2 regions of the Stenotrophomonas sp. YJH_SMC_27 genome follow, and region 2 is predicted to be linked to the other one. Evidence: riboswitches for the same ligand, from Rfam matches in the RefSeq annotation. Region 2 holds a riboswitch; the other holds the start of a gene.
What was found. Region 2 has a riboswitch for glycine ahead of AC5P7R_RS08465 (trimeric intracellular cation channel family protein). Riboswitches for the same ligand answer to the same signal wherever they lie in the genome.

Region 1 (4,377 bases), on a different contig from region 2:
CGCCACCGCCGTGCGGAATGCAGAAGGTCTTGTGCAGGTTCAGGTGCGAAACGTCCGAACCCCACTTGCCGGGCTTGGCCACGCCGACCAGGGCGTTCATGTTGGCGCCGTCGGTGTACACCTGGCCGCCGTGCTTGTGGATGATCTCGCAGATCTCGACCACCTCTTCCTCGAACACGCCGTGCGTGGACGGGTAGGTCATCATGATCGCGGCCAGGCGGTCGCTGTACTTCTCGGCGTTGAGGCGGATGTCTTCCACATCGACATTGCCGTTGGCATCGGTCTTGGTGACCACCACCTTCATGCCGCACATCTGCGCCGAGGCCGGGTTGGTGCCGTGCGCCGAATCCGGGATCAGGCAGATGTCGCGATGGCCCTCGCCGCGCGAGCGGTGGTAGGCACGGATCGCCAGCAGGCCGGCGTACTCACCCTGCGCGCCGGAGTTCGGCTGCAGGCTGACCGCGTCGTAGCCGGTGCATTCGACCAGCATCGCTTCCAGCGTGTCGATCAGTTCCTTGTAGCCCAGCGCCTGGTCAGCCGGCACCAGCGGATGGATCTGCGAGAACTCCGGCCAGGTCACCGGGATCATCTCGGCGGTGGCGTTGAGCTTCATGGTGCACGAACCCAGCGGGATCATCGTGCGGTCCATCGCCAGGTCCTTGTCGGCCAGCGAACGCAGGTAGCGCAGCAGTTCGTGCTCGCTGTGGTGGGTGTTGAACACCGGGTGGGTCAGGAACGCGGACTGGCGCAGCAGGCCGGCCGGCAGCGCGTCGGCGGTGCTTGCGTCCAGCGCATCGATGTCGGCCTGCGCGCCGAACACGGCGGCCAGCGCGACCACGTCGGCGCGGGTGGCGGTCTCGTCCAGGCTGATGCCGACCGAGTCGCTGTCGATCGCGCGCAGGTTGTAACCTGCGGCGCGTGCCTTGGCGTGGATCTCATCGGCGTGCACGCCGGTGACGTGCAGGGTGTCGAAGAAGTCGCCACCGACCTGTACGCCGGCGTTGCGCAGTGCCGCTGCCAGGATGGCGGCCAGGCGGTGGGTGCGGCGGGCGATGCGGGTCAGGCCTTCCGGGCCATGGTAGACCGCATACATCGAGGCCATCACTGCCAGCAGCACCTGTGCGGTACAGATGTTGGAGGTGGCCTTCTCGCGGCGGATGTGCTGCTCGCGGGTCTGCAGGGTCAGTCGGTATGCCGGGTTGCCCTGGGCATCGACCGAAACGCCGATCAGGCGGCCCGGCATCGAGCGCTTGTAGGCGTCACGGCAGGCCATGAAGGCGGCGTGCGGGCCACCGAAGCCGAACGGCACGCCGAAACGCTGGCTGTTGCCGACCACGATGTCCGCGCCCCATTCGCCCGGGGCAGCCAGCAGGGTCAGGGCCAGCAGGTCGGTGGCCACGGCCACCAGGCCGCCGCGTGCGTGCACGGCATCGACCAGCGCCTTGTAGTCACCGACCTGGCCGAAGGTGTCCGGGTACTGCAGCAGCAGGCCGAAGGCTTCTGCTTCCAGTGCCTCGGCCGGGGTGCCGACGCGCAGCACGATGCCCATGGGCTCGGCGCGGGTGCGCAGCAGTTCCAGGGTCTGCGGGTGCACGGCATCGTGCACGAAGAAGGTGTCCGACTTCGACTTGGCCGAACGCTTGGCCAGGGTCATCGCTTCGGCGGCGGCGGTGGCTTCGTCCAGCAGCGAGGCGTTGGCGATTTCCATGCCGGTCAGGTCGGCGCACAGGGTCTGGAAGTTGATCAGCGCTTCCATGCGGCCCTGCGAGATTTCCGCCTGGTACGGGGTGTAGGCGGTGTACCACGCCGGGTTTTCCAGGATGTTGCGCAGGATCACGTTCGGCGTGTGGGTACCGTAGTAACCCTGGCCGATGAAGCTGCGCAGCACGGTGTTCTTGTCGGCGATCGCACGGATCTTCGCCAGTGCCTGCACTTCGGTCATCGACTCCGGCAGCGCCAGCGGCGCCGGCGACTTGATCTTGGCCGGCACGATGGCATCGGTCATCGCATCCAGCGACGCGTGGCCGACGACGTCGAGCATCTGCGCGATCTCGGCATCGTTGGGGCCGATGTGGCGCTCGACGAACGCATTGTGGTGCTCGAGCTCACGCAGGGAAGGGGTGTTCTGGGACATGGCGAAGGATCCGTCAGGAAAGGGCACACGCACGGGCACAAGCCGCCGGTCGGCGGTCTGCGGGGCGCCCCTCTGTCCTTTTGCCTGAGAGTTTGGAAGCGCGGAAAACCGCGGCTTCGTGCCCCTTCGGCGCCGGATCGAACCGGTCTCTCCAGAGTTCTGTTACGGGTGGTATCGGGCCTGAGCGATTACGGGCGTTGCGCCTTCGGCAGCGGTGTTCCGCTTCTCCCACCGTGTTGCCCGCCGATTATAGCCCGTTGCGGGCCCGCTGGCCGCGCCCCGGCGCGGGCCCGCGGCTGAATGGCCGATGGCCCGGCCGTGCGTTTTGTGCACCGCTGCATGGCATCGGGCGCAATCCCCACCTATGATGGGCGGATACCCGAATTCATCTGGCGCCGTCCCCGTTGCAGCGGGACCGGCGCCCGCCGTGCGTGCCGCGCATGGCCCTGCCGGACGCTTCCTTCATGACCGCCGCCGTTGCTCCCTCCACCCGCCGCATGGCCCTGCTGCTTGCCGGCCTGGCCATGTTCGGCCCGTTCTCGATCGATACCATCTTCCCCGCGTTCCCGCAGCTGGCGCAGCGCCTGTCGGTGGACGAGGTGGCGGTGCAGCAGACCATCAGCGTGTACCTGCTGTTCTATGGCCTGATGAGCCTGGCGCATGGCCCGCTGTCCGATGCGTGGGGGCGCAAGCGGGTGATCCTCGGTGGCCTGGTGGTGTTCGTCGGCGCCTCGGTCGGCTGTGCGCTGTCCACCGATCTGGCCACGCTGCTGGCGTTCCGCGCGCTGCAGGGCCTGTCGGCGGGTGTCGGCATGATCGTCGGCCGCGCGGTGATCCGCGATCTCTACCATGGCCACGACGCGCAGCGCCTGATGAGCCAGGTGTCGATGCTGTTCGGCATCGCCCCGGCCATCGCGCCGATCATCGGTGGCTGGATCCTGCTCAGTGGCGCCGGCTGGCCGCTGATTTTCTGGTTCCTGGTGGTGTTCGCGCTGGCCCTGCTGGCAGCCACTGCACGCTACCTGCCGGAGACCCATCCGGTCGAAGCGCGCGTGCCGTTGTCGCCGCACGCGTTGATGCGCGATTACGTGCGCATCGGTTTCAACCCGCGCTTCCTGCGCCTGGCGCTGGCCGGCAGCATCGGCTTCGGTGGCATCTTCCTGTACATCTCGTCGGCGCCGGTGTTCGTGATGCAGCACCTGCACCTGGGCGAGGGCGGTTTCGCCTGGTTGTTCATCCCCACCATCGGCGGCATGACCACCGGCTCGTTCCTGTCCGGGCGCATGGCCGGGCACACCACGCCCACCCGCCAGGTCGCCATCGGTTTCAGCCTGTGCGCGCTGTCGGCGCTGCTGAATGTCGGCTACGTGGCGCTGTCGCCGCAGTTCGTGTTGCCGTGGGCAGTGCTGCCGATCTTCCTGGGCGGCATGGGCATGGCGCTGATCTTCCCGATCCTGGCGCTGGCGGTGCTGGACATGTATCCGCACCAGCGCGGCCTGGCCTCGTCGCTGCAGGCCTTCGTGCAGCTGATGATCAGCACCGTGGTGGCCGGCGTGGTGTCGCCGTTGCTCAGTGCCAGCCCGCTGCACCTGGCGCTGGGCCAGGCCGCGTTCTTTGGCGCCGGCTTCGTGTTCTGGTACTGGGAGCACCGGCTTGAGCGCGCGGCGCAGGCAGCCTGCACGGGCGATTGAGCAGCGCGCAGGGGTAGGGCACGCCGCGATGCCCGTAACGCTTGCGGCGAGGAACGACCGGACTAGGCTGGGGACTCCAGCCAGCCGGTGCGTGGATGCACGACAGCCAGCCGATCCGATGTCGTTGCATGAGGTTCCCCCATGGCTGCGCAGCAGACCTACCGCCTGTTCGAGGTGGCGCTGAAGGAGCGCCGCGTTCTTTCTCCTTCCCTGGACCGCATGGTATTCACCGGTGCCGACGTGGCGCGGATGAAGACCGAAGGCCCGGACCAGCGCATCAAGGTGTTCTTCCCCTTGCCCGGCCAGGACGTGCCGCCGGTGCCCAGCGGCGAGGACTGGTATCCCCGCTACCGGGCACTGCCGGACGACCAGCGCCCGCCCATGCGCACCTACACGATCCGGCAGTTGCGTGCCGAGCAGGGCGAGGTCGACGTTGATTTCGTGCTGCATGGCGAAACCGGGCCGGCCTCGCGCTGGGCCGTCCACGCTCGCCCGGGCGACCGCGTAGTGCTGCTGGCCCCCGATGCCGACTGTGCCGACAGCAGCGAAGGC
Region 2 (4,377 bases):
CCGATCCGGGCAGGCGCTGACGTGACAGGTGGCCGCCGTGCGAAGATGCCAGGCGCTTCCCCCGATGCCCCCACTGGAGTGAGTCGATGAGTCGCGAGCGCGTTCCCCACCTGGTCGTTGTCGGCGGCGGTTTTGCCGGTCTCTGGGCCACCCGTGCCCTGGCCCGCGAGCGCATACGCATCACCCTGGTCGACCGCCGCAACCATCACCTGTTCCAGCCGCTGCTGTACCAGGTGGCCACCGCCGGCCTGTCCGCACCGGATATCGCCGCACCGCTGCGCCACATCCTCGGCCACCAGCGCAATGTGGAAGTCCGCCTCGGCGAAGTGGTGGCCATCGACAAGCGGGCGCGGCAGATCCGCATGGCCGATGGCAGCACGCTGGACTACGACAGCCTGCTGCTGGCCACCGGCGCCACCCACGCCTACTTCGGCAACGATCAGTGGGCCGATGATGCGCCCGGCCTGAAGACGCTGGACGATGCCATCGCGCTGCGCCGCAAGCTGCTGCTGGCGTTCGAACGCGCCGAGGCCGAACCGGACCCGGCAAAGAAGGCGGCGTGGCTGAGTTTCGCCGTCGTCGGTGGTGGTCCCACCGGCGTCGAACTGGCCGGCACGCTGGCCGAGATCGCGCGCCACACGCTGCGCAACGAGTTCCGCCACATTGATCCGGCCAGTGCGAAAGTGCGGCTGATCGAGGCCGGGCCGCGCGTGCTGTCCTCGTTCCCGGAAGTGCTTTCGCTGAAGGCGCGCCGGCAGCTGGAAAAGCTGGGCGTGGAAGTGCTGACCGGCACCCCGGTGAGCGACATCGACAGCCAGGGCTTCAGGCTCGGCGATCAGTTCGTGCCGGCACGCACGGTGGTGTGGGCCGCCGGTGTGGCCGCTTCACCGCTGGCGCGCACGCTGGAGGTGCCGCTGGACCGCGCCGGGCGCGTGCAGGTGCAACCCGACCTCACCCTGTCTGGCCACCCGGAACTGTTCGTGGCTGGCGATCTGGCCGTATTGAACCAGGCCAACGGCAAGCCGGTGCCTGGCGTGGCGCCCGCGGCCAAGCAGATGGGCAAGTACGTGGCCGAGGTGATCCGCGCGCGCCTGCACGGCAAGCCCGAACCCGGCCCGTTCAAGTACGCAGACTTCGGCAACCTGGCCACGATCGGCCGCATGGCTGCGATCGTGCACCTGGGCCGGCTGCAGCTATCCGGTGTGCTGGCGTGGTGGTTCTGGCTGGCCGCGCACGTGTTCTTCCTGATCGGCTTCCGCAACCGCATCGTGGTGCTGCTGAACTGGGCCGTGGCGTACTGGAGCTACCAGCGCAGCGCGCGCATCATCTTCGGTGATGACCAGGACGACCGGCGACCGAAGCGCTAGGGCCGCACGCATGCTCCTGTAGCGCCGAGCCATGCTCGGCTGCACTTCGCGCGGTTTGCAGAAGCCGAGCATGGGCTCGGCTCTACGGCGCCTTCGGTTTCGGGTACCACAGTGCGTTGACGATTACCCAGCGCTGGTCGAAGCGCCCCATGTGGAAGTAGTCGACGAACCACGGGGTTTCCAGCCGCACCGAGGCCGCGTTGCCGGTCACGTCCAGCACCGTGCAGCGGCGGTCCCATTGATCCTTCGGGGTCTTCAACGCGCCCTGCTTCGTCAGCGAGACCAGTTCTTCCTTCGACATACGGCGCAGGCCCAGGCGTTCGTCGGGCGTATCGCCGAGGACCGCGCGCTTGGCCAGCTCCGGATGCAGGGAGCGGGCGACGCGCTGCGGGTCGGCCTCCAGCTGGCCGTCAACGTAATCGTGGCAGGTGGCTTCGATGGCCGCGAGGGTGGCCGGGTCGGCGGCGGGGCTCGTTGCTGCGGAAAGAGCGAACAGCAGGGCGATCGTGGACATCCGGGTCTCCAGCGCTGAGGGCTGGGCGATCATGGCATGTGCAAGCCGCATCCACGCATGGCGTGGATCTACTGTAGAGCCGGGCCCATGCTCGGCTTCACCATCAGGCAGCAGCAACAACAGCCGAGCGTGGGCTCGGCTCTACAGAAGCGCAGGATCCGGGGCCTGCAGCCAGGCCAGCTTGCGTTCGCGCGGCTGCTGCTTGAGCTGCCATTCGGCCCGTGACGCGGCGGCCCGGTCCGGGTACTCGCGCACGGCCAGCACGCGCAGCGGTGGCCGCGCCCGGGTGTAGCGCGCGCCCTTGCCGGCCTGGTGGGCGGCGAAACGCGCGTCCACGTCGGTGCTGATGCCAGCGTAATAGCTGCCGTCGCGGCATTCGAGCAGGTACAGGAACCAGGGGCGGAGGGACGGAGTCATGCCCGGATTATGCCGTGCTGCACTGCAGCGGATATACTGGCGCCCGAATGCAGGAGAGAGGCGCCGCGCTGGCGCCCGCCGAAGGCGCAGGCTCCCATGATCGCTCAGGCCGGTGGGCTGGAATCCCACCAACCATGCATTCGACTCGCCGAGCTGGAGAGAGGTCACCGGGCACGCCTGGGACGATCCGCCGAAGGGGCACGCGGCCCATGCCGCTGAACTCTCAGGCAAAAGGACAGCGGGAGCGGCACCGGTCATCGTCATCCCGTCATTGCGCAGGCAGTGGCGGTAGTCGCGCATGGCCGGCCCCACCGCGCCCGGAGCCTGTCCCATGCTGCTGTCCGTCATCTACCTGATCGCCATTTCCGCCGAAGCCATGACCGGCGCACTGTCCGCCGGCCGCCGCCGCATGGACCTGTTCGGCGTGGTCATGATCGCCTGCGTCACTGCCCTCGGTGGTGGTTCACTGCGCGACATCCTTCTTGGCCACTATCCGCTGGGCTGGGTCAAACATCCCGAGTACCTCGGCTTCACCGTGTGCGCGGCACTGATCGCCACCTGGGTCGCACGCTGGATGCACCACTTCCGCCGCACCTTCCTGGTGCTCGACGGCCTGGGCCTGATCGCCTTCACCCTGATCGGCTGCTCTATCGCGCGCGAGGCCGGCCATGCCATGCCCATCGTGCTGATCGCCGGCATGCTGACCGGCGCGTTCGGCGGCGTGCTGCGCGACATCCTCTGCAACGAGGTACCACTCATCTTCCAGAAGGAGCTGTACGCGATCATCGCGCTGCTGACCGGCGCGGCCTACCTGTTGCTGCTGCACTGGGGCGTGGCCGATGCCACCGCAATCCTGTGCTGCCTCGGCGGCGGCTTCGCGCTGCGCCTGCTGGCGATCCACTACCGCTGGGAAATGCCGAAGTTCGTGTACCACGACGAAGTGCATTGAAGTTCGCGTTCTCCACGTCGCCCAGCGCTTGTTGCCGTGTTGCGTTGGGACGCTGTCTCCAGCGCCGCGGCGCCCATCTGGTCCCTCAGTGGCGGACCACGAATCCCCCCGAGCGCCCACTGGACGGCGCCCGCAGCTCTTCATCGAATGCATCCTTGATCGCGTTGATCGCCGCGCCGCGGTCCATCCCGCCACTCACGACCAGAGCATCTGCGACATGCTGGGCGACGTCTGCCAGGATGCGTCCCCACGCATGCTCCTCTCGAATGCCAGGACGATCGCCATACAGGCCAACGTTCAGCGAAGCATGCAATCCCCGTTCGGCAATCCACACGCGGATCATCTCGATGGAATCCTCATCGCGCTGTGCGGCTTCTGGAATGATCAGTTCTTTCATGGCTGCGGCCACCAAACAGGAAGTGGCATTGTGACGTGACCTGGAGCGTACGTGGAGCGGATCTTCTACAAAGCCCCGCGCTTCGCGGGCTCGACGCTACATGAAGGCCCCATCCATCGTTCTCACCACCCCGGCGATGTACCTGGCGCTGTCGCTCATGCGCAGCGCCAGGCGCATCGCCGGTGCAGATGGGCCGGTCTCCAACTCCGACCGGCCCTGATCGCGGCCGCACCCCCGCAGGCGCTGGCCGCCATCCACACACGTGCCGCACTCAGGCGGCTTCCATCAGGCGGCTTCGGACACCTTCACGTCGCGACGGGCGCGCACGGCCGCGGCCAGCCGCTCCAGCACCGTCACGGTGGTGTCCCAGTCGATGCAGCCATCGGTGATGCTCTGCCCATAGACCAGCGGTTGGCCTTCCACCAGTTCCTGGCGGCCACCGACCAGATGGCTCTCGATCATCACGCCCACGATGCGCTGTTCGCCGTCTTCCAGCTGAACAGCGATGTCGTCGATCACCTTTGGCTGGTTTTCCGGGTTCTTCAGGCTGTTGGCATGGCTGGCGTCGATCATCAGGCGCGCTGGCAGCTTGGCCTTGGCCAGCACCTGGCAGGCCTCGGCAACACTGCCTGCGTCGTAGTTCGGCTGCTTGCCGCCGCGCAGGATCACATGGCAATCCGGGTTGCCGGTGGTCGACACGATGGCGGTGCCGCCCTGCTTGGTGACCGACAGG

Region 1: it holds a riboswitch for glycine, as region 2 does, so the genes downstream of both, gcvP (aminomethyl-transferring glycine dehydrogenase) here and AC5P7R_RS08465 (trimeric intracellular cation channel family protein) in region 2, are expected to answer to the same signal.

Annotation. Positions count from the first base shown of each region.
Region 1 covers NZ_JCAFTA010000020.1:18,303-22,679, reverse strand. Annotated here, with positions in the region: gene gcvP (aminomethyl-transferring glycine dehydrogenase) at 1-2,134, opposite strand, end outside; glycine riboswitch at 2,197-2,299, opposite strand; gene AC5P7R_RS20675 (multidrug effflux MFS transporter) at 2,599-3,825, shown strand; gene AC5P7R_RS20670 (siderophore-interacting protein) at 3,967-4,377, shown strand, end outside.
Region 2 covers NZ_JCAFTA010000004.1:152,491-156,867, forward strand. Annotated here, with positions in the region: gene AC5P7R_RS08450 (NAD(P)/FAD-dependent oxidoreductase) at 87-1,367, shown strand; gene AC5P7R_RS08455 (nuclear transport factor 2 family protein) at 1,450-1,881, opposite strand; gene AC5P7R_RS08460 (GIY-YIG nuclease family protein) at 2,023-2,298, opposite strand; glycine riboswitch at 2,339-2,428, shown strand; glycine riboswitch at 2,442-2,547, shown strand; gene AC5P7R_RS08465 (trimeric intracellular cation channel family protein) at 2,630-3,247, shown strand; gene AC5P7R_RS08470 (DUF5076 domain-containing protein) at 3,333-3,644, opposite strand; gene AC5P7R_RS08475 (3-deoxy-7-phosphoheptulonate synthase) at 3,930-4,377, opposite strand, start outside.